One region of the Brevibacillus sp. NPDC003359 genome, then DNA from elsewhere that is predicted to be linked to it. Evidence: riboswitches for the same ligand, from Rfam matches in the RefSeq annotation. Region 1 holds a riboswitch; each other region holds the start of a gene.
The links. A riboswitch is a leader RNA that binds a small molecule or an ion and turns the genes downstream of it on or off. The one in region 1 is predicted to bind S-adenosylmethionine.
Positions count from the first base shown of each region.

Region 1 (7,420 bases):
CATCCTATCTGTACGAATCAATTCGAAAGAGCAAGTCTCGTTTTTCGGGCGATTGAACAAGAGCGAACAAGCTTTTTTCACCAAGCTGACAGATGCCATGCCCGATTTGAATCCTTCGCTTCTTCTTTTTGATAAAGAGAAGAGCCGCGATGGCATGTCAATAGCGGTCGGAAACGTGAATAAGGAGGGACATCAGGCTTCCCTTCAGATAGTTGGCAATGGCCAAGCCTTGGAATCCTATTCAATCGAGGAGAAGGATGAAAAGGAAGAGCCGAGCTGGAAGCAAGCAAAAGGAGCAAAAGCTGTGGAGCAAGAGCGACAGTTCCTGAACAAGCTGCTCGGGGCTGATAGCGAGAACTATCGTTTAGAGGATGAGAGCAAGCCAGGTGTGTACCAGCGTTATCATAACGGACTGCCAGTGCTATCGGATCAGATACGCATGACAACAGATGAATCTGATCTCCTTCGCTTTTTCAGGAAGGAGCCCGATACATTCGACCCTTCGCAGTACCCAGATGTGTCAACAGCGGTTTCTGAAGAAGTCGCCATCCAAGAGCTGAGTGAGCATATGAAGCTTCGATACGTGCAGAATCCGAGAATACGGCCAGAATCAAAACAAGGAGAGAAGTGGCAGCCCATTCTGGAGTACACGCCAGCTGTTTCCTTCATGCAAAGAGGACGTGAAGATGGTACGGAGTGGCATATCGACGCGACCAGTGGCAAGATTGTGTATGGAACGGGAGATAACGGGCTTGCCTATGATCAGCTGAATACGAAGAAAGCACATCCGATCGAATCTCCGAAAGAATACGTCAAGGTTCGCTCCAAGGATGAGGCAAAAGCACTGCTGCAAGCGGAGTTCGGCGTACAGGTAGAAGGCTTGACCTACAGAGAGAGTGTACGTGAGCGCGATGGACGCAAGGAATACGTCTGGTATGATAAAAATGACAAGTATATCGACGTAGAAGTTATAGCAGAAACAGGCAGTGTCGTCGGGCTGGGAACACCGCGTTCCGATACAGCAGTGACAGTCAAACGCCAGCAAGCGGAAGAGGCTGCATTCGCCTTTCTGCATAAATACGTCGATCCAGGTGTAAAAGAAGTGCAATTGGCACAAGTTATACAGCCAGGCGAAGCGAATCCTGTGTCAACGGGCGAATGGGAATTCAGATTTTTCATGAGCAAGGATGGCATTCCTGTACAGGATCGCGAGCAAAAAGCGGCTTATTCGGTAACGGTCGATCCGTCTACGGGCAAAGTGACAAAGTTTGATAACTACAGAGAGACGCACGAGTTGGTGGAGCTTCCAGCATCCGACAAGATCATCTCGAAAGACAAGGCTGTTGAGGAGTATTTACGCGTCATGCCTTTGAAGCTGGTCTATTTGATGAAAGATGTGGATGGGCAAAAATTACCTCAACCAAAGCTGGCGTATGTGCCGTGGAGTGAGGAAAAGCTTGCGAACAAATTTATGGCCCTTGATGCAGTGACAGGCAAAATCATCGCCGATTAACAAGAAAAAAAGGCTATCCCGCAGCCATTTCTGATGGCATTTGGGATAGCCTTTTTTAAACACTTATCTAACATTCGTCACACGAACACCCGATAATTACCAACAGGATAAACAGCACGAGCACGATTGCGAAGCATTCACCGAAGAATCCGCTTCCGCAGAATGATGTACTCATCTTTGTTTCCCCTCCTTTCCGTTATACTCCAGTCTATACACGAATGCCGTTATTGGACTGGGCGGATGCCCAGCTTAGGCAAAAATGGGCGCGAAAGAGAAGAGGCTCAGTAAAAAATAGACAATTCACAATTGACGGGGAGACAAAGGGGGTGTTAAGATACTTGCAAACATTCAAGACATTTCGCAAAACAACTAAATGACAAGTGTACGACTCTTATCCAGAGAGGCAGAGGGACTGGCCTGATGAAGCCTCGGCAACCGGTAAAAATCCGGTGCCAATTCCAGCAAAGCTACGTGCTTTGAAAGATAAGGGGAGGTCTCAGGCGTTTTCGTCTCTGCTGACAAATCCTCTTCTTTCAAAGAAGAGGATTTTTTTATTTACCCAACTATAAAGAATAAGCCGATGCAAGGGAGAAAAGGGGCACGTCAATGAAACCAACTTTTCGCGAACAGCTTTCCCGGAAAATTCTGATTCTGGATGGTGCAATGGGCACCATGCTTCAACAGGCGAATCTGACTGCTGATGATTTCGGTGGTGAGGCCTATGATGGCTGCAATGAACTACTGAACTTGACCAGACCAGATGTGATCCGTTCGATTCACGAGAAATATTTGGAGGCGGGCGCAGACATTGTCGAGACCAATACGTTTGGTGCTGCTTCCATCGTTTTGGCCGAGTACGATGTGGCCGAGAAAGATCTTGAGATTAATATAGCGGCAGCCCGCTTGGCCAGAGAAGCGGTGGATGCCTATTCCACAGAGGAGTGGCCGCGTTTTGTAGCAGGGGCAATGGGACCTACGACTAAAACCCTTGCGTTGACAGGTGGCGTCACTTTCGAAGAACTGGTCGAGGCGTATTATCGTCAGGCAAAAGGTCTGATTCTCGGCGGCTCCGATGTTCTTCTTTTGGAAACCTCGCAAGATACGTTGAACGTCAAGGCTGGCGGAATCGGGATTCGCAAAGCTTTTGCAGAGCTTGGACAGGAGCTCCCAGTGATGTTGTCAGGTACGATTGAGCCGATGGGCACGACGCTGGCGGGCCAAAACATTGAGGCGTTTTACATCTCCTTGGAGCATATAAAGCCAGTCTCCATTGGTCTGAACTGTGCGACAGGTCCAGAGTTCATGCGTGATCACCTACGGACGTTGTCAGGAATTGCCCAATGTGCAGTCAGCTGTTATCCGAACGCAGGCTTGCCCGACGAGAACGGCCATTACCATGAAACGCCACAAGGACTGGCCTCGAAAATACGGGCCTTCGCTGAACAGGGCTGGATCAACGTCGCTGGCGGTTGCTGTGGAACAACACCTGACCATATTCAAGCGATGGCAGAAGCGTTGAAAGACTGCAAGCCGCGCGGTGAAGATGTAGAACCGCTGAGTGCGGTCTCCGGGATTGAAGTCGTTTACGTCGAAGATGACAATCGTCCTCTGCTAGTAGGCGAGCGGACCAATGTCATCGGCTCCAAAAAGTTCCGTGATCTGATTGCAGCTGGTCACTATGAAGAAGCATCTGATATTGCCCGGGCCCAAGTGAAGCGCGGCGCACATGTCATCGATATATGCTTGGCTGACCCTGATCGTGATGAATACGAAGATATGGAAAAATTCCTACAGTTCATCGTGAAAAAAGTAAAAGCACCCCTCATGATCGACTCGACAGATGCCAAAGTCATGGAGCTGGGACTTCGCTATTCGCAAGGGAAGGCCATTCTCAACTCGATCAACCTGGAAGACGGGTTGGAGCGTTTTGAGGAGGTTGTGCCGCTTATTCACAAATTCGGTGCCGCCGTTGTCGTCGGAACGATCGAGGAAGCGGGGATGGCTGTCACTCGCGAGAAGAAGCTAGAGGTCGCCCAGCGCTCGTACGACATTCTCGTCAACCAATACGGCGTGAAGCCACAGGATATTATTTTCGACCCACTCGTCTTTCCAGTAGGGACTGGGGATGAACAATACATCGGCTCTGCAAAAGAGACCGTAGAAGGAATTCGCTTGATTAAACAAGCCTTGCCAGCGTGTAAGACGATTTTAGGTGTGAGCAATGTGTCCTTCGGTTTGCCTGCTGCGGGTAGGGAAGTGCTGAATGCGGTCTTCTTGTACCACACGACTCTCGCAGGGCTTGATTACGCCATCGTCAACACGGAAAAGCTGGAGCGCTACGCTTCGATTCCAGAAGACGAGAGAAAGCTGGCAGAAGCCCTTCTATTCGAAACAACGGATGAGACATTGGCAGCCTTCACCGAATTTTATCGCCAAAAGAAAAAGGAAGTCAGTGTGGAAGTCTCCTCGCTAACTCTCGAAGAGCGCTTGTCCCGTTATGTAGTCGAAGGCTCCAAGGATGGTCTGGTGGAAGACCTGAAGCTGGCTTTGGATAAATACACACCACTCGAGATCATCAACGGTCCGTTGATGGCTGGGATGGAAGAGGTAGGTCGCCTGTTCAACGGCAACCAGCTGATCGTGGCAGAAGTATTGCAGAGCGCGGAAGTCATGAAGGCATCCGTATCGTTTCTGGAGCCATTCATGGAAAAAAACGATGCTGCCGCGAAAGGCAAAATCTTGCTAGCGACCGTCAAAGGCGATGTGCACGACATCGGAAAAAACCTCGTGGAAATTATTTTGTCAAACAACGGCTACAATGTCGTTAACCTGGGGATCAAGGTACCACCAGAGCAACTGATTGCCGCATGCAGAGAAGAAAAGCCGGATGCCATCGGTCTGTCTGGACTATTGGTAAAATCCGCGCAGCAAATGGTTATTACTGCACAAGACCTGCGTGTTGCAGGCATCGATGTTCCGATGATGGTTGGCGGTGCAGCGTTGACGCGCAAGTTCACATCGAACCGGATCGCACCGGAATACCGCGGAATTGTTTTATACGCAAAAGATGCCATGGATGGTTTAGATCTCGTGAATCGTCTGCAAAACCCGGCAGAACGTGATCGCTTGGTAGAGGAACAGCAGCATCTGCAAGAAGCAGTCGCAACGGCTCAGCCTGTTGTCGAGGAGAAAAAAGCACCTGTGCCAGCTCGCTCAGCCATCAGCAGAACCGTTCCGATCCATCTGCCGCCAGATTGTGATCGCCATGTCCTGCGACAATACCCGATCAGCCACCTGCAGCCGTATTTGAACCTGCGGATGCTCCTCGGAAAGCACCTCGGTGTTCGCGGAAATGTAGATAGATTGATAGAGGCAGGCGACGAGAAGGTACTGGAACTGTACGGCATTGTGGAAGAGCTAATAAATGAAGCGAAGGAAAAAGGAACCATTACGACACACGGTGTGTATCAGTTCTTCCCGGCCCAGTCAGAGGGCAACGATATTTTGGTCTATGATCCAAAAGATCACAGCAAGCTGATCGAGCGCTTTTCGTTCCCGCGTCAGCTGGAAGAACCTCATCTCTGCCTGTCCGACTTCCTGCGACCAGTGGAGAGCAAGGAAATGGATTATGTCGGATTCCTAACCGTAACGGCTGGGGGAGGGATTCGCGAAAAATCTACGGAGCTAAAAGAGCGTGGTGACTACTTGCGCTCTCATGTCCTCCAAGCCTTGGCATTGGAGTTGGCTGAGGCATTTGCTGAGCGAATTCACCACGTCATGCGCGACGTGTGGGGCATACCGGACCCGGTTGAGATGACGATGCTCGAGCGCTTCGGTGCCAGATATCAGGGCATTCGTGTATCTTTCGGTTACCCTGCTTGCCCGAACCTGGAGGATCAGGCGCAGTTGTTCCGTCTGTTGCGTCCAGAGGATATCGGTGTTCAGTTGACAGAGGGCTTCATGATGGAGCCAGAAGCTTCCGTATCGGCGATGGTATTTGCTCACCCCGAAGCGAGGTATTTCAATGCAGGTCCATCTATTTTCGAAGTCTAGATGATAAATGAAATATAGGAGAGAAGGGATTGAGTTGACGACGAGCAAGAAAGATTTACGAGCCTATTTGAAAGATCACCTGCTAGTCGGAGATGGAGCGATGGCGACCCAGCTGCACGGGCTGGGCGTCCCGGTTGGCGTCAGCTTTGAGGAACTGTGTTTGTCCAACCCGCGTTTGGTGCATGACGTACATACGTCTTACTATCAGGCCGGTGCACGTTTCTTAGAGACAAATACGTATTCTGCCAACCGAGATGCGTTGAGTCGTTACGGTTTGGAGCATAAGGTAGCGCGGATTAACCGACTCGCAGTCGCCATTGCACGGGAAGCTGCACAGGATGACGCGTATGTAGCTGGGAGCATCGGATCGATATTGGCTGGACGGGTGAAGAAAAAGGTTTTGGATGAATACCGTGACCAGTATGAGGAACAGGCTATTGCGCTGCTGCATGCGGGGGTAGATGGACTGATTCTGGAGACGTTCCTGGACTTGGAAGAGCTGCTCCTGGCGATTGAAGTAATCCGTCCGCTCACAGATGTACCTGTAATCGCGCAGTTAGCCACATTGGAAGTAGGGCGCACACGTGATGGCTACGCGTTGACAGACGCTTTCTCCGAGCTGAAAGCCGCAGGCGTTGACGTGATCGGATTAAACTGCCGCCTTGGTCCGGCTGAATTACTTCGCTCGTTTGAAAATACAGTGATTCCAGAAGATGCACTGTTATCCGTATTCCCGAATGCGGGGCGTCTGGGAATGACGGACGGAGAATACGCTTTTAAATCATCACCTGAATATTTTGGACAGAGTGCGCTTCGCTTGCGTGAGCAGGGGGTACGGTTAATTGGCGGATGCTGCGGAACCACACCCGCACACGTGAAGGCGATTGCGGATGCACTTGAGTCACTTGAGCCGCAAGCGCGTGTGAACCCGACCATCGTAGCTGGAGATCGTCCTTCGATATCTGTGCAGAACACGAGGGAGAGGGAGAAACCGAGCATTGTCGAGCGCGTAAAAACAGCAACGACGATCATTGTCGAGTTTGATCCGCCGCGTGATCTGGATGCAGACCAGTTTCTCCACGGTTGCTGCGAGCTGCACAAAGCAGGAGCAGACGCCATTACGTTGGCGGATAACTCGCTAGCGACAGTGCGGATGAGCAACATGGCTCTCGGGGCACTCATGAAGGGCAGGCACGGAATTGATCCGCTCTTGCACATTGCTTGCCGGGACCGCAATCTGATTGGGCAGCAATCGCATTTAATGGGGCTGCATGCTTTGGGGATCGACCAAATATTGGTGATTACTGGCGATCCTTCGCGCTTTGGCGACTTGCCAGGTTCCAGCTCGGTATTTGATGTGACCTCGTTTGATCTGATTCGCATGGTGAAGCAGTTGAACGAAGGTGTTTCGTTCTCAGGACGTCCGTTAAAGCAAAAAGCCCAGTTCATCGTGGGCGCCGCCTTTAATCCGAATGTCCGAAATATGGATGCTGCCGTTGCTCGCTTGGAAAAGAAAGTCGAGGCAGGCGCGGATTACATTATGACACAGCCTGTGTACGATACAGAGTCCATTCGGAATGTGTACGAGGCGACGAAACATATTGGCATTCCAGTCTTTATCGGGATCATGCCGCTGACCAGCTCACGCAATGCGGAGTTCCTGCATAATGAAGTGCCGGGAATCAAGCTGTCGGCAGAAGCGCTGGAACGCATGAAAAAAGTACAGGGAGAGGCCGCTCGCCAGGAAGGAATCGCAATCGCAAAGGAATTGGTCGATACGGCCGTTCGTTACTTCAATGGCATCTATCTGATTACACCTTTCAATTATTACGAGATGGCGGCAGACCTCATTCA
Region 1 covers NZ_JBIAOR010000001.1:73,198-80,617, forward strand. Annotated here, with positions in the region: gene ACFYU8_RS00185 (YcdB/YcdC domain-containing protein) at 1-1,513, shown strand, start outside; gene ACFYU8_RS00190 (YjcZ family sporulation protein) at 1,581-1,688, opposite strand; SAM riboswitch class I at 1,902-2,003, shown strand; gene metH (methionine synthase) at 2,120-5,566, shown strand; gene ACFYU8_RS00200 (bifunctional homocysteine S-methyltransferase/methylenetetrahydrofolate reductase) at 5,601-7,420, shown strand, end outside.

Region 2 (7,420 bases), 1.7 Mb from region 1:
TCCCATGCCATTCTGGATAAAGTAGAGCTGCTCCCCTAACGCAGCCTCTCTCGTCACGGCAAGACCTGCCACGACGTCGCTATGACCTCCGATAAACTTCGTCGCGCTATGAATGACCACATCTGCTCCAAGTTCCAATGGACGCTGGTAATACGGGGTTAGGAACGTATTATCGACAATGACGAGCAAGCCATGCTCCTTCGCGATACGAGAAACCGCAGCAATATCTGTCACCTTCAAGGTGGGATTGGAAGGGGTCTCTAGGTAAACGCCTTTCGTCGCCGGTGTAATAGCTGCACGAACAGCTTCTGTCTCTGTCGCATCCACGAATGTAACGGAGATGCCCATTCTCGACAATACCTTGGTCAAAAACCGAAACGTACCTCCGTATACATCTTCCGCCACTACCACATGGTCTCCGGCTGAAAACAGCATGAACACGCTGGAAATAGCAGCCATGCCAGATGAGAATGCAAAACCCCGTGCACCTCCCTCCAGCGACGCAATGGCTTCCTCTAGAGCCTGCCTCGTCGGATTGCCTGATCTGGCATAATCGAAAGAACCTGGCTGATCGATATCAGCCTGATGAAACGTAGAAGCCTGATAAATGGGAACCGACGACGCACCTGTGAACGGGTCAATGCAAGTCGAACCGTGGAGGATCTTGGTTGCAAAATTCATCGTACACTCCCCCCTACGACCAAACTAGCATTCAATGCCTGAAACAAATCGGCTACGACATCATCTGGATGCTCGATGCCAACCGACAGTCGCAACAATCGATCACAAACACCGACATGCACTCTGACTTCTTGCGGGATATCGGCGTGAGTCTGCGTCGCCGGATACGTACACAATGACTCGACACCACCCAGACTTTCCGCAAAGGACACGATTTGCAGATTTTGCAGGAACAATCCCACCTGCTCTACATCGCGTACACGGAACGATACCATCCCACTATGCCCAGTCGCTTGATTCACCTGTATCTCATGCCCCGGATGCTCTGGCAGACCTGGATAAAATACCTCCGCCACTGCCGGATGCTCACGCAGCCCTTCCGCTACAATCAAGGCATTGGATTGATGACGCTCCATGCGCAATGCCAATGTTTTCATCCCGCGAACGAGAAGCCAGCAATCTTGTGGTCCAAGTACAGCACCGATTGAATTGTGCAAAAACCGGATTTTTTCCGACAACTCTTCCCCTTTTGTTACGATGAGTCCAGCCAGCACATCGTTATGTCCTGCCAAATACTTGGTTGCACTATGTAAGACGATATCTGCACCAAGCTCTAGTGGGCGTTGACAATACGGGGTTAAGAATGTGTTATCTACAATCGTAAGGAGCCCGTGTTGTTTCGCCAATTTCGTTACTGCTCGAATATCGGTAATCTGCATGAGCGGATTGGTTGGTGTCTCGACGAAGATGGCCTTTGTATCTGGGCGAATCGCATTTTTGAGTGCACCAATGTCACGCAAATCCACATACGAAAACGTAAGACCATAGCGAGAGAGCACTTGCTCGAACAAGCGATAGGTTCCTCCGTACAGATCGAGTGAAACGATTAGATGATCCCCTTGGGAAAACAAGCCCATGACGGTATGAACAGCAGCCATTCCTGAAGCGCAAGCGAAACCTGCATCTCCTGATTCCGCTTCAGTGATGGTCTCCTCCAGGATAGTGCGAGTAGGATTGGCTGTACGTGTATAATCATATCCAGTGCTCTGGCCCAAGGCAGGATGGCGATAAGCCGTTGCATAGTAAACAGGAAAGCTCACCGCCCCTGTTTTTTCGTCTCTGCCTACTCCCGCCTGAATCAACTTCGTTTCTAATTTCATATCTGTTTCTCTCCCTCCAATAGTGTTCGAGGGCATCAAAAAAGCCCCCTTTCCTCTGAAAGAAGGCTTTGTTTACGTCACCGTAAGCAAATCCTTCTCATCTTTCAGAGTTTGATAACTCTGCAGGAATTAGCACCATTATCTCCCTGTTAAAATACAGGTGATTGGTTGCCGGGCATCATCGGGCCAGTCCCTCCGCCGCTCTGGATAAGAAGATTGCTATTCAATTTGATTGACCCTAATACTAAAGGATCGGCAGGATTCTTGTCAACAATTTATTTCCACCCGTTAGTTTGCATCTTTTAAGGCAGTCATAACTTGATTGTCCAACTTCGCTGCCGCGTTTTTATCATATGTCTTTTCATATTGAGGTTCTACGGAAATACGGGAACCGTAAAACATAATATCACGAACGGCCTCAATTTTGATTTCCGCCATGGCTAGCTTGAGTGGAACACCCTCCAGTCGGTCTGTTTTGACGGTAGCACGACCATTAATGGCAAAAGAGGAGCCAGCACCGATCAAATGCAGGACAACTTGTGGTTCCTTTGCAATATTAGCCAAAATACGTGAGCGGTTATCCACGGCAAAACGAATCGTATCGGCGGTGACAGCATACGTCCAGGACAAGGAGCTGAGCGATGGTGCCCCTGACTCATGGTCTACTGTGCCCAAGGTAACAAAACGCTCCTTTTGCAAGAGCTTGTATAAATCTTCGGAAAGAGATTGGGAAACAGTTTCAGCCATTTCAAAGCCTCCTAACAAACGTTTTGTACGTTCATTGTACTCTTCGCATAGCCGATAGGCAAACCTTTCCTCTTCACCTTGATTCTGGTTGTCTTTTTCCCTAGACTGGTAGTAACGATACCGAATTGTGGAAGGGGATGGACAGCTTGTCACCTACAGATCGCCTCATGCAACAAATAGATCAAGTTCTTGAAGAGCTTCAGGAAGTTCGAAAGGTAAATGAGCGGATGCATAAAATTGCGATGTTCCTGGAGGATATCCGATTAGCAGATGTGATTCAAAATTACACAGCCCCGCGCAAGCTGCTCTGGATCAATTTCCTCGCAGGTCTTGCCCGGGGTCTGGGGTTGACGATTGGTACTGCTATCGTTTTAGCTTTCCTCGGCTCCCTCTTGACGCAATTTCTTTCGATCCCCATTCTGGGGGATTACATCAGACAATTGGTGGAGTACGTCGAGACTTACAAGCAGCGGCCTTAACGATAGAGACTAGTCTCTGTCTCCTTGATCGTTGTCATCGTCGTCATGATCATCATCGTGGTTGCCATGTTTTTTCCAATATCCATACGCGTTGCCGTTGGGATGCTTATCTTTATCTTTATCTTTATCTTTATCTTTATCTTTATCTTTATCTTTATCTTTATCTTTATCTTTCTGCTTCCCTTTTTCTTTTTCTTTTTTCTTTTTGTCATCATCATCGTCATCTGTTTTCTTCACAGGCTCGACAATAACTTTTGTGCTTAATGCGACGTCAGCTTTCTTGACCAGCTTATCGTTTTCATACAAGGCAAATTGAATCGATTTGGCGCTAAAGGAGTGATTCTTGTAAGACAATGTCAAAGAAAACTCACCTTTGTCATTCGGTTCAATTTCTTTTTTCTTCCCGTCAGGAGCGATTACAAACAATTTAGTATCGTCCTTTTTATTCCAGCCGCTTACTGTCCCCTTCACCTGAATGGACTTGGCTGCAGGATTGTTTACAGCAGTCGCCTTGATGGCATATGCGGTAGCTTGATCCTTGTCAGGAGCGTTCACGATTTCTACCTGAACGGACTCGGAATCAACCTTCTTGCCATTCTCGTAAACCTCGATCAAGGCTTTTTGATCTTTCGCTGCTTGTACGTCCTTTACTGAAACCGTAAAGCTGCCTACGCCATCCCACAGCTTCTTCACGTTTGCCTCTTTTTTCACACCATTATAGGTGACAGTTACTTTGTCTGCCCCCTGCTTGACAATTCCTTTAACTTTTAATTCCTTTTTCTTCGCATCCAAAACAGACATCGTATGGATGATCATTTCCTTATCTTCTTCTGCTTTCGGAACAATCTTTACCTTTTCGCTATCTACCAACTTACTGCCTTCATAGGCACTCACGGTTACATACGGTTCATAGGATGCATCAGGAGCTTCAAAGCTGACCGTAAAAGAGTGCTCCTTAGTTGGAACGACTTCAATGATGTCGGAATTCGGCTTTTTCACAACCACCTTGGTGACATTCGAAGTCACAATCCCCTTTATGTACACTTTGTTATTTTCAGTCTTGGCATTTACACTCACGATTTCTTCATCATTGTCTGTCAAGCGCACTTCCAGCCAAATATCGCTGTAGTACTCGTTGTAAATACGCTCCCACTCCGCCTTGTTTTCTTCCATAAAGGTTTGCAGCTTCGTATTCAAGTTAATCTCTTCTACAATGATGTACAAGTGATCCGCTTGATTTTTCAAGAGCATATTCAACGTGGTTGGATCATTTTGGGCAAGCTCTTTCAGATTGTAGCGTGTGACTTGCTTCCCCTCGTCATTCATGACTACCTTTGTGGCACTTGGACTAGCAATCGAGCTTGCATCGGCAAAAATCGGCGTCAAGCACCCAATAATACCTGCAGCTGTCACCACGGCTAATACGGGCTTCGTCATGTACTTTTTCAATGGTAGTTCCCCCTTCTAGTCTGTCAAAATCCCCGTGTTTGTATGGGGCATGAATATTGACGGGAAATCTTTTTCAAAAGTTGCATCATCCAAGAAACCGCGGCTTATTACCTATGACAAGCCCTTGATACAAAAAAACTCCACCCACCTTCCGAACCATTTCGGCAAGTGGGGGAGTCTTTGTCCCGTTAATTACAATTGTACTTGGGTTCACTCTCAATCGCGACCAGTAAAGCTTCGACTGATTCCGCCGGGTATCGCACTTCCATAGACTGTGAATCAGCGTTTCCAAATAGCACGTACCAGCTGCCTTCCTGACGATAGCCGATATCGCTGATTTGATGATCCTCTTTCAGCAATTGCAAGAAAAAAGCAGCTGTATCCAAAGCAGAGCGGTCTTCTGGTCGCGCATCGGCAACCACTTGGATTTGGAGCCAATTAAAGAGTGCATCTTCACGTTTCACGCGGTTCTCCTCACTTTCGCCCCGTTTGCTCCGGCTTGATCCGTACCTTCACTATCACGAGAATTGCAATCGCCACGAACATTGCACTTTTCACAGGAAGCTGCACATCCAAAATAGCGAAAATGAGGGCTCCAGCAAACAATAGAATGTACAGAAGCACGTTTTTCAAAATAGGCATACGGATACGGGTAGCAAAGCCAAGATAATAGACGATAATTAATTCCACGAACAAAATCCAAGCCCGATATTTATCAGCCCATACGCGAAAGCTATCATATGCTGTGAGCTGATCTGGATTAGTTGGCACATAAGTTGATGCGATTTGTATCCAGTCCATCAGTTATCTCTCCTGTCTTCAAGCGGTGAAACTCCTAACGCTTCACATGCCACTACATAGGCGGAATGAAACGAATAGTCACTCCTTTTTTCTTAGGAAAACGCTATCTTTCTTACTTTATCAGGTGGTGGATTCTGTGTCAAAAAACGGTAGTCCTTTCCATGTTGCTGGCATGATTTTCGCCGTACATGCTATGATGAGGATACGTCAGTAGAAAAAGGTGGGAATAAGATGAGCTTGTATGATATTGCCGTCAAAACGATTTCCGGTGAAGAGAAGACATTAACCGCCTTCAAAGGGCATGTACTGCTAATCGTGAATGTCGCTAGCCAATGCGGCCTTACTCCTCAATACAAAGGGCTACAGGAGCTGTATGAGCGCTATCAGGATAAGGGTCTCGTCGTTCTTGGCTTCCCTTGCAACCAGTTCGCTGGTCAAGAGCCAGGAACAGAAGAAGAAATCGCAACGTTCTGCGATCGAAATTATGGCGTGACGTTTCCACTGTTTGCGAAGCTTGATGTCAATGGTCCTGGTACTCACCCGTTGTATCAGTACTTGAAGGAGCATGCCCCGAACGAAGAAAATCAAGATATCGAGTGGAACTTCGCCAAATTCCTCGTGGATAAAAATGGTCATGTCGTAAAACGCATCGGTGCTCGTACACAGCCCGAGGAGCTCGTCTCAGATATTGAAAGTCTCCTATAAGGACTCCCTTGAAAAGTCAAAAGCTCCCGCACCCAATCGCTGAGCAGGAGCTTTTTTTCGTTGGCGTCAGTGGGCTCATCCCCGCTTCAACTCATCGACATGACCAATCAATAAAACGAAAACGCCACTTCATCCCTTAACAGGATACAGTGGCGTTTCTCATTTTAAGCTTATGCTTGCGGTTGTACTTCCCAACGTCTTTGCTTCTCGTAGCGCTCACGATCTGATTTGTTCAGATATTTTTTGCGCAGACGAACGGATTGAGGAGTTACTTCGCACAGCTCGTCGTCATTCAAGTACTCCAATGCTTCTTCAAGAGAAAGAAGGCGTGGAGCCTTCATTTTTACGGTCTCATCTTTGTTAGCAGAACGTACGTTAGTCGCATGCTTTTCTTTACATACGTTAACAGTCAGGTCATTGTCGCGGTTATGCTCGCCCACGATCATTCCTTCATATACTTCTGTACCTGGCTGAATGAACATCATTCCGCGATCTTCTACGGACATCAGGCCGTATGTGGAGGCTGTACCTGTCTCATGGGAAATCAGTACCCCTGCGTGACGTCCACCTACCGCTCCTTGAACCAGCGGACGATAGCTGTCGAAGGAGTGGTTGAGAATGCCGTAACCACGTGTGATGGTCAAGAACTCGGTACGGTAACCGATCAAACCACGGGATGGAATGATGAACTCCAAACGTACTTGTCCGAAGCCGTTGTTGATCATGTTCACCATTTCGGCTTTGCGTTGACCCAATGTCTCCATGACAGGCCCTGTATATTCTTCAGGCACGTCAATGATCAAGAGCTCTGCAGGTTCCATTTTTTGACCGTCGATCATACGGATGATAACTTCAGGCTTGGATACACCTAGCTCAAAGCCTTCACGACGCATGTTTTCTACTAGAATGGACAGGTGCAATTCACCGCGTCCAGATACTACATACGCATCTGGCGAATCTGTTTCATCCACACGAAGAGATACATCTGTCTCCAGCTCAGCCATCAGACGATCGCGCAGTTTGCGGGAAGTAACGTGCTTACCTTCGCGACCAGCAAACGGGCTGTTATTCACCAGGAACGTCATTTGCAGAGTAGGTTCGTCAATTTTCAGCAATGGCAATGCTTCTGGATGGTCAATATGACAAACAGTTTCCCCTACGTTAATATCGTCAATACCCGAAATCGCTACGATATCTCCCGCTCTTGCTGTTTTTTGCTCAACTCGTTGCAAACCGGAGAAACCGAACAATTTTTGAATACGAGCTTTTTTCACATTACCTTCACGAGTGGTTACCGATACCATATCATTCAGGTTCATGGTTCCGCGATAAATACGGCCAATCCCGATACGACCCAAAAAGTCGTTGTAATCCAGCATGGTTACTTGCATTTGGAGC
Region 2 covers NZ_JBIAOR010000001.1:1,755,528-1,762,947, forward strand. Annotated here, with positions in the region: gene ACFYU8_RS08175 (trans-sulfuration enzyme family protein) at 1-681, opposite strand, end outside; gene ACFYU8_RS08180 (aminotransferase class I/II-fold pyridoxal phosphate-dependent enzyme) at 678-1,841, opposite strand; SAM riboswitch class I at 1,936-2,055, opposite strand; gene ACFYU8_RS08185 (pyridoxamine 5'-phosphate oxidase family protein) at 2,130-2,588, opposite strand; gene ACFYU8_RS08190 (DUF5665 domain-containing protein) at 2,726-3,067, shown strand; gene ACFYU8_RS08195 (hypothetical protein) at 3,077-4,516, opposite strand; gene ACFYU8_RS08200 (hypothetical protein) at 4,705-4,980, opposite strand; gene ACFYU8_RS08205 (YlaH-like family protein) at 4,991-5,317, opposite strand; gene ACFYU8_RS08210 (glutathione peroxidase) at 5,549-6,022, shown strand; gene typA (translational GTPase TypA) at 6,193-7,420, opposite strand, start outside.
Region 2: linked by a shared signal. The riboswitch ahead of ACFYU8_RS08180 (aminotransferase class I/II-fold pyridoxal phosphate-dependent enzyme) and the one ahead of metH (methionine synthase) in region 1 are both predicted to bind S-adenosylmethionine.

Region 3 (7,420 bases), on a different contig from region 1:
ACTTGTCCCGTTGGAAAGTAAACGTTCCCCAAGGAGCCTGATGCAAGAGAGCGAATTTGCATAGGCTGGTCAAAAAAGTTTATCATGATAAGAGAGCTTCGTTCGTGTCCGGACGTGTGAGGAGGTAGCCTATGTTTTCCTTTATGAAGAATTTATTAGGTAAGGATCAGCAAGATTTGAAAAAAGATATTCAAGAAGAGTCTGCCATTGATGTCGCTGAGATGAAAAACACCGAGGTAGAAATGGAAGGCAATGAGCAACAGGAAGCTTCTGTAGGTGGAGCTGAAAAGATTCGTACGGAATTGTCTCTGAGCCCGATTTGGGAAAGTGAACTGGATTCCGAGAAAAAGTACACGCTTCGCTTTTTGCAAGAAGAACTGCCTGATATGCGTAAAGGCATGGTTAGCGTAACTGGATTCAGTATGATTCCGCAGCCAAACGGCCTGACTGTCGCTATGTTCTTCCGCAATTCCACGAATAAGCCAGTGCGGATCAAAAACGTTGGATTAGCGATTTATCTCGATGATAACGCGTTTGCACGGATCAAGGTGGATTTGTCAGATATGGACGCAATTCCGCCGCATACCAGCCGTCCGTGGGAGGTATTGTTCCCGGAAGAGAGCTATCTGCATGATAATTTCACCTTTAACCGTTGGAAAGTGGTTATGAAGGCTGGTAGAAATTCGCATGTGTGGCCTCGTAATCTGGAGCTCGATCCAGAAATGGAAAAGCGCATGACCGATCGCCAAAAGGATCGTCTGGAAGCGTTGACGCAGTCCTTGCCATTGATTCCGATTAATACGGTACAGGTTACTGGTTTTGATATCGGAATGACAAAGGAAGGACATTTGGTAGCAGCGATGCTCTTCCGCAATGGGATGGCACATGATTACCGTCCAGATGAACTCAAGCTGACGATTGCTGATGCAAATGGTGATCTGGTAGCAACAGGTGTGCTGGACGCAAGTAGTATTAATGTGAAGCCGGGTTACAGCCGTCCGTGGCTGATTGTATTCCCGCCAAATTTAGTGAAAAAGCCTGATGCCGACCTGAAAAGATGGACGCTTGAGGTAGAATAGAACGTAATACTTTTGAGGTGTGGGAAAGAGGAGGTTAACTTATGAGTTGGTTATTGGAAAATTGGTTTGGTTCCAAGGAGAGCTTGGAGCAAGTACGCGAAGATATTCATGAGAATCTTCATAAAGAGTTTTATTTGGGTGTATCCGGATTGGAGAATCCGCAGCAATCTGCGAACCGTGTGGAATCGAAGGAATTGTTTTTGGTGCTGAACGGTCCGTGGGATGATCAATTGGACGAAGCTGAGCATGAACTCTTGCAATACGCGCATGATGAAATGCCTCCGGTTGTTCGTAACGAGGTAGGTATCATTCCTTTCTTTACACAGGTTACGAATGATGGTTACTTGGTTCTGACCTACGTTCGCAATGCGACTGATCGCAGTATTTTGTTTCAAAAGCTTCCACTGTCTTTGGTGACGGAGGATGGAGAGGAAGTCGCAAGAAAGACTTTTGATCTGATCACATCTGGTCCAGTGATGGAAATGTCCAGCCGTCCGATGGAATTCATGTTCCGCTGGGATGAGTTCGACCGTATTCCTGAAAAAGAGGTTCCTCTGAAGCTGAGCTATATCAAGCCGAAAAAGAACGAAGTAGAAGAGAATCAAAATTATAATTTGGGTCTGAGTGCAGATGAGTCCAAGCAATATTTGCAGCAGGCTGCAGAGAAAGCTCCGATTGCAGAGGGCGAAGTAGACTTGCAAGTCCTCGATATCAAGCCGGGTGAAGATAACGGCCTGAAAGTCATCGTTGTTTTCCGTAACGGTCTGGGAAAACGTCTGGAGTTTACTGAAGTGCCGATTATCGTTCATGATAAGGATGGCGATTCAGTAGCGCGTGTACACTTTACCTTGGAAAACATGAAGGTAGAAGCAAACAGCCATCGTGTATGGGCATTTGATATTCCGTTCTCCTCCATCAAAAAGGAAGAGGTAAATCTGGCGGAACTGACTGCTTTTATTCCGAAAGCACAGCAAAGAAAAAAAGAAAAAGCTCAGGTAGCACCTGAAGTGGAAGACAATAAAGGTTTGTTACAGTAAGGAGAAAACCCTTTTTGCCCATGGTGAAAAGGGTTTTGTACTGTTATAACATTCCAAATATTGGGTGATCAGGGTTGCGTGTCTGCCTTTTCATCCGCTATGCTAGGACGAGAAGATAAATACCTGAATTCCTTTTAGACTGCTTATTGTGCAGGGGAGAGAAGGAAGGACTGTTTTGCATGAAAAAATCAGTGAACATGTCAGTAGCGACTGCGTTAAGTGTCGCGCTAGTGATGGCAAACAACCAAACGATCTATGCTGCAGCACCACCTGCATCGAATGACTACTATTTAAGTAACCAGCTTCATTTGAGTCAGATTAGAGCTCATCAAGCTTGGTCAGTCGTAAATAGTAATGAACAGATTATCATCGCAGTGCTGGACTCCGGTGCCGATTACAAGCATCCTGATTTGAAGGACAACCTTCTGCCTGGTGTGAATCTTGTGAATCCCGGGAGGTCTGCCCAGGACGATAACGGACATGGAACAGAAGTAACTGGTGTACTGGCTGCTAGCGGGAATAACAGTATTGGTGTATCCGGTGTCTTGTGGAATGCCAAGATTTTGCCGATTAAAGTCTTGGCCAAAAATGGAGATACTACGGTGCAGACTCTTGCTAAGGGTATCAATACTGCTTTGGATCGTGGTGCCAAAGTCATCATGATGTCTCTCAGCAGTATGGCCTACTCCAAGGAATTGGCGAGTGCTGTTCAACGAGCGGAAAGAAGCGGAGCTGTTCTTATTGCCGCAAGTGGCAATGAGAGCAGCCGTGTAGCATATCCAGCAGCATATCCCACGGTGATTGCTGTAGGCGCTGTAAGGGGTAACAATGAAGTGATTTACCAGAGCAATACAGGGCCTGAGCTGAACCTGGTAGCGCCTGGTTTCAATGTCTATACGACCAAGCTCGGGGGAAAATACGGTTCTTTTAGCGGAACTTCAGCAGCAGCGCCTCAAGTAGCTGGCGCAGCAGCGCTCATACTCGCCCGTTATCCCAAACTCAGCCCATTAGATGTGAGGCAATTGCTTTATCAAACAGCTACTGATTTGGGGGAAAAGGGATGGGACCGGAAAACGGGCTACGGTTTGCTAAATGTCGACAAGGCCGTTCGATCGGCTCTATCATACGACTTTTTAGAGCCGAATAATCAGACGTATTCAGCCAAAGCGTTTCCGATCGAGTCACAGATACGTGGGAATTTAGGGCCAAAAGACACGATAGACTGGTTGAAGATGGACATCCCTTACGATGGGAAGGTCAGCTTTACAGCGTCAGTGACTTCCGGTATTTCTTCAGCGATGGCAGCTACCTTTTACCCAGAGAATCGTCCGCCGATTACGCAGTACTTCGGGAATGGGGATACATTTACAGTCCCTGTCAAGGCGGGAACTATGAATATCCGCTTAATGCGTAACGGAGGGGTCAACAATGCGTTTACCTACCTGTTGACGAGCAAGTTTACCATCAATCCGGACCGTAACGAACCGAACGATACACAAGAGACGGCAAGGCCGCTCGTAGGTAACCAAATCAGTGTAACAGGTAATTTTCACGATGAAGGGGATCAGGATTGGTTCTCCTACTATGTTCGTGAATACGGACATTTGGATGTCTCTGTTAGCCCTGATAACAAGCGTGTCGATCTGTTGCTGGGTATTGGTAAACAAGAGCCTGGGAAAAATACGGTTGTCTGGGACCCTAACTACGATAATGGAACGAAAGACAATCCGACAGAGCGTGTCAAAAAAGAAGTTTCGCCGGGCAAGTATTACATTCGTGTGAGTGAGTACAATCGCAATGCGGTGAATGGCGAATATCAGCTGGATCTGGGATACACGCCCGTAAAAAAAGATTTTAATGAGCCGAATGACACCTATCAACAAGCGTCTCCGCTAAGCGGTGGGACAGTGATGTCAGGCACAATGCCAACGGCTACTGATTCCGACTGGTTCCAATTTACTGTGAATAGTGAATCGTATGTGACGTTCCGAGCGCCGTACATTCCTGTCGATAGCGGTTTTCGTTTCGCGCTCTATAGCGATCGAAACATGAACTATGCAATTGCTTCGACGAATGAGGTAGCGGAGCTGTCTAACCGAGGAAACGATATTATCGGTTTGCGTTTGCAACCAGGAAAATATTATGTGCGCCTCAATAGCGGTACTGCGTTCAAATATGAATCGTACCGACTCACGGTGACGCAACAGAAATTGATAGCGGGCTATCGCGATATTTCGGATCACTGGGCGCGCTCGGAGATCGTCAGACTGAATTCTCATGGTATCGTAAATGGGTTCAATGACGCGACGTTCAAGCCCAATCAGGCTGTGACCCGAGCAGAGTTTGCGACGATGCTGCTTAAATCGATGCGTGCGACCGGTTCCAAGGTAGCGACTACCTATACAGGAAAAACGACCTTCCGGGATATGCCAAAAAGGCACTGGGCGTATAACAATCTAGGTGTAGCCTATCAATTAGGTATTTTGAAAGGGTACCCGAAGAATGAAATGAAGCCGGATCAGCCGATATCGCGTGCAGAGATGGCGGTAATGATCGCGCGGGCACGTAATGTTTTGCTGTATAACCGCGGTACCACGAATTATCAGGATGTGCCGACAAGCCATTGGGCTTCTCCGGCCATTGAGGCTTTGACATCTAGAAATTGGCTAAGTGGGTACGGTTCTTCCTTTAAACCGAACGGAAGGGCAACTCGCGCCGAGGTTGTTGTCGTAATTTCTAAATCTTACCAACTATAAGTAAAATTTTTCCTATTGACATCTCTGAAAAAAACAATTATTCTATTAACCGTAATGGATACTCTTATCCAGAGCAGGCGGAGGGACTGGCCCTATGAAGCTCGGCAACCGATCTTGAGCGGTGCTAACCAGCAGAACGGACATCTGTTCTGGCCGATAAGAGGATGAAGGAAGCAAAAAACGCTCAAACCTTTTCCTCCTAAAAAGATGGAAAAGGTTTTTTATTTGCGTTTACGTAGATAAAATCCTAACTCGGCTACCACACTATTTGTATGAGGTCAAAGGAGGTATTTTCTCATGGCTTTGCAAAAAGGTCGTCGTCTGTTTACATCCGAATCTGTAACCGAAGGACATCCGGATAAAATTTGTGACCAAATTTCTGACTCCATTTTGGATGCGATCCTGTCCAAAGATCCAAACGCTCGCGTAGCTTGCGAAACTTCCGTAACTACTGGTTTGGTTCTCGTAGCAGGTGAAATCACTACAAACACGTATGTGGACATCCAAAAGCTCGTTCGTGAAACCATTCGTGAAATCGGTTATGACCGTGCGAAATTCGGTTTTGACGCTGACACTTGCGGTGTTATTACTGCAATTGGCGAGCAGTCCGCTGACATTGCACTTGGTGTAGACCAAGCATTGGAAGCACGCGAAGGCAAAATGACTGACGCTGAGATCGAAGCAATTGGTGCTGGTGACCAAGGTTTGATGTTTGGTTTTGCTTGCAATGAAACACCTGAGCTGATGCCACTTCCGATCAGCATGTCTCACCAATTGGCTCGTCGTCTGACTGAAGTACGTAAAAACGGAACACTTGCTTACCTCCGTCCTGACGGAAAAACACAAGTGACCGTTGAGTACGATGGCGACAAACCAGTTCGTATCGACACGATCGTTATTTCTACCCAACACGCTCCTGAAACGACTTTGGAGCAAATCAAGCAAGATCTGGTTGAACACGTAATCAAACCAGTTGTTCCAGCTGAATTGTTGGACGCTGAGACTAAATACTTCATCAACCCAACTGGCCGTTTCGTAATTGGCGGACCACAAGGGGATGCTGGCTTGACTGGCCGCAAAATCATCGTAGATACTTACGGCGGTTATGCTCGTCATGGCGGCGGTGCGTTCTCCGGTAAAGATCCAACTAAAGTTGACCGTTCCGGTGCTTACGCAGCTCGTTATGTAGCGAAAAACATCGTGGCTGCTGGCCTCGCAGACAAATGCGAAGTGCAAGTTGCTTACGCTATTGGTGTAGCACAACCAGTTTCCATCGCAGTAGATACATTCGGTACTGGTACCATTTCCGAAGAAGCTCTGGTGCAATTGGTTCGCGAACACTTTGACCTGCGTCCAGCTGGTATCATCAAGCAGCTTGACCTGCGTCGTCCTATCTACAAACAAACAGCTGCATATGGCCACTTCGGACGCAATGACCTGAATGTTCCTTGGGAGCAAACAGACAAGGCAGAAATTCTGAAGCAAGAGGCTGCTCAACTGTAATATTCATGAATGACATAAAAAGAGCCTGGTGTTGCTACTGGGCTCTTTTTCATTTTAGGAGCAAAGTCATCCAATTATTGGGTCAATTGTTGCACAGGAATTTGTAGGACTGTGTCGAATCTCCTAGTGAGGAAGTAGAGGAGGGGTTTTTTTGCCGAACAGAAGGCTCTTCCTGATCGTGTTTCTTACTTTTTTGTTTTTTGCAGTGGCTATTGGGTTGTTAGGCGAATCTTTTCTGGAAAAAAAGAATAAACAAGAAGTGCAACCTTTTCCCCAAGTAGATACGTCTATAAGCATAAGTGAGACAAAAAATGCTGAGCCAAACGTCACACCAACTGAAGAAGCAGCGGTTCAAACGAAAAAGTGGTATAACAATCAGGTTGTGGTTTTGACATACCATCATGTCACGGATCAATCGAATCAGCGGTATGTCATAGCTCCTGATCAATTTGCCCGACATATGAAATTTTTGCATGATAACGACCTGAATCCGATTTCGTTGGAGGAGTTCCTTCGATTTATGGAGACGGGTACCTTACCGACTGAGAATGCTGTTTTGATTACGTTTGACGATGGGTATGAGAGTTACTACACAGAAGCATTTCCGATCTTACGTACATACGGCTACCCTTCGGTGAACTTCGCGATTGCGGGGCGCTTAAGAGATGTAGCTGACCGAAAACGGGAGAATATGACGCCACCACTTACGCGTCAACAGGTTAACGAAATGATTCATACGGGACTGGTTACGATCGGGTCCCACACGTATAGTCTGCATGAAGAGGAAGAACGAAATGAGTGGGGCGATCTTGGCCCAGAGACAGCTCCGGTCTATTTGAAGGACTTGCAGCGTTTAGAGGACGAGAAAGAGTACAAGGACCGCCTCTATGTGGATTTCAGTATATCTCGCGTCGGTTTAAGCGAATGGATGAAACAAGAGGTCGAGGCTATCTCGTTGCCGTTTGGCTTCACAAGTCCAATCGTACTGGAGACAGCTCGTCAAGCTGGCTACCGCTATGTATTTACATCCAATCGTGGATTCGTA
Region 3 covers NZ_JBIAOR010000005.1:81,814-89,233, reverse strand. Annotated here, with positions in the region: gene ACFYU8_RS16150 (accessory Sec system S-layer assembly protein) at 1-41, shown strand, start outside; gene ACFYU8_RS16145 (SLAP domain-containing protein) at 132-1,079, shown strand; gene ACFYU8_RS16140 (SLAP domain-containing protein) at 1,121-2,116, shown strand; gene ACFYU8_RS16135 (S8 family peptidase) at 2,296-4,872, shown strand; SAM riboswitch class I at 4,934-5,035, shown strand; gene metK (methionine adenosyltransferase) at 5,170-6,375, shown strand; gene ACFYU8_RS16125 (polysaccharide deacetylase family protein) at 6,527-7,420, shown strand, end outside.
Region 3: linked by a shared signal. The riboswitch ahead of metK (methionine adenosyltransferase) and the one ahead of metH (methionine synthase) in region 1 are both predicted to bind S-adenosylmethionine.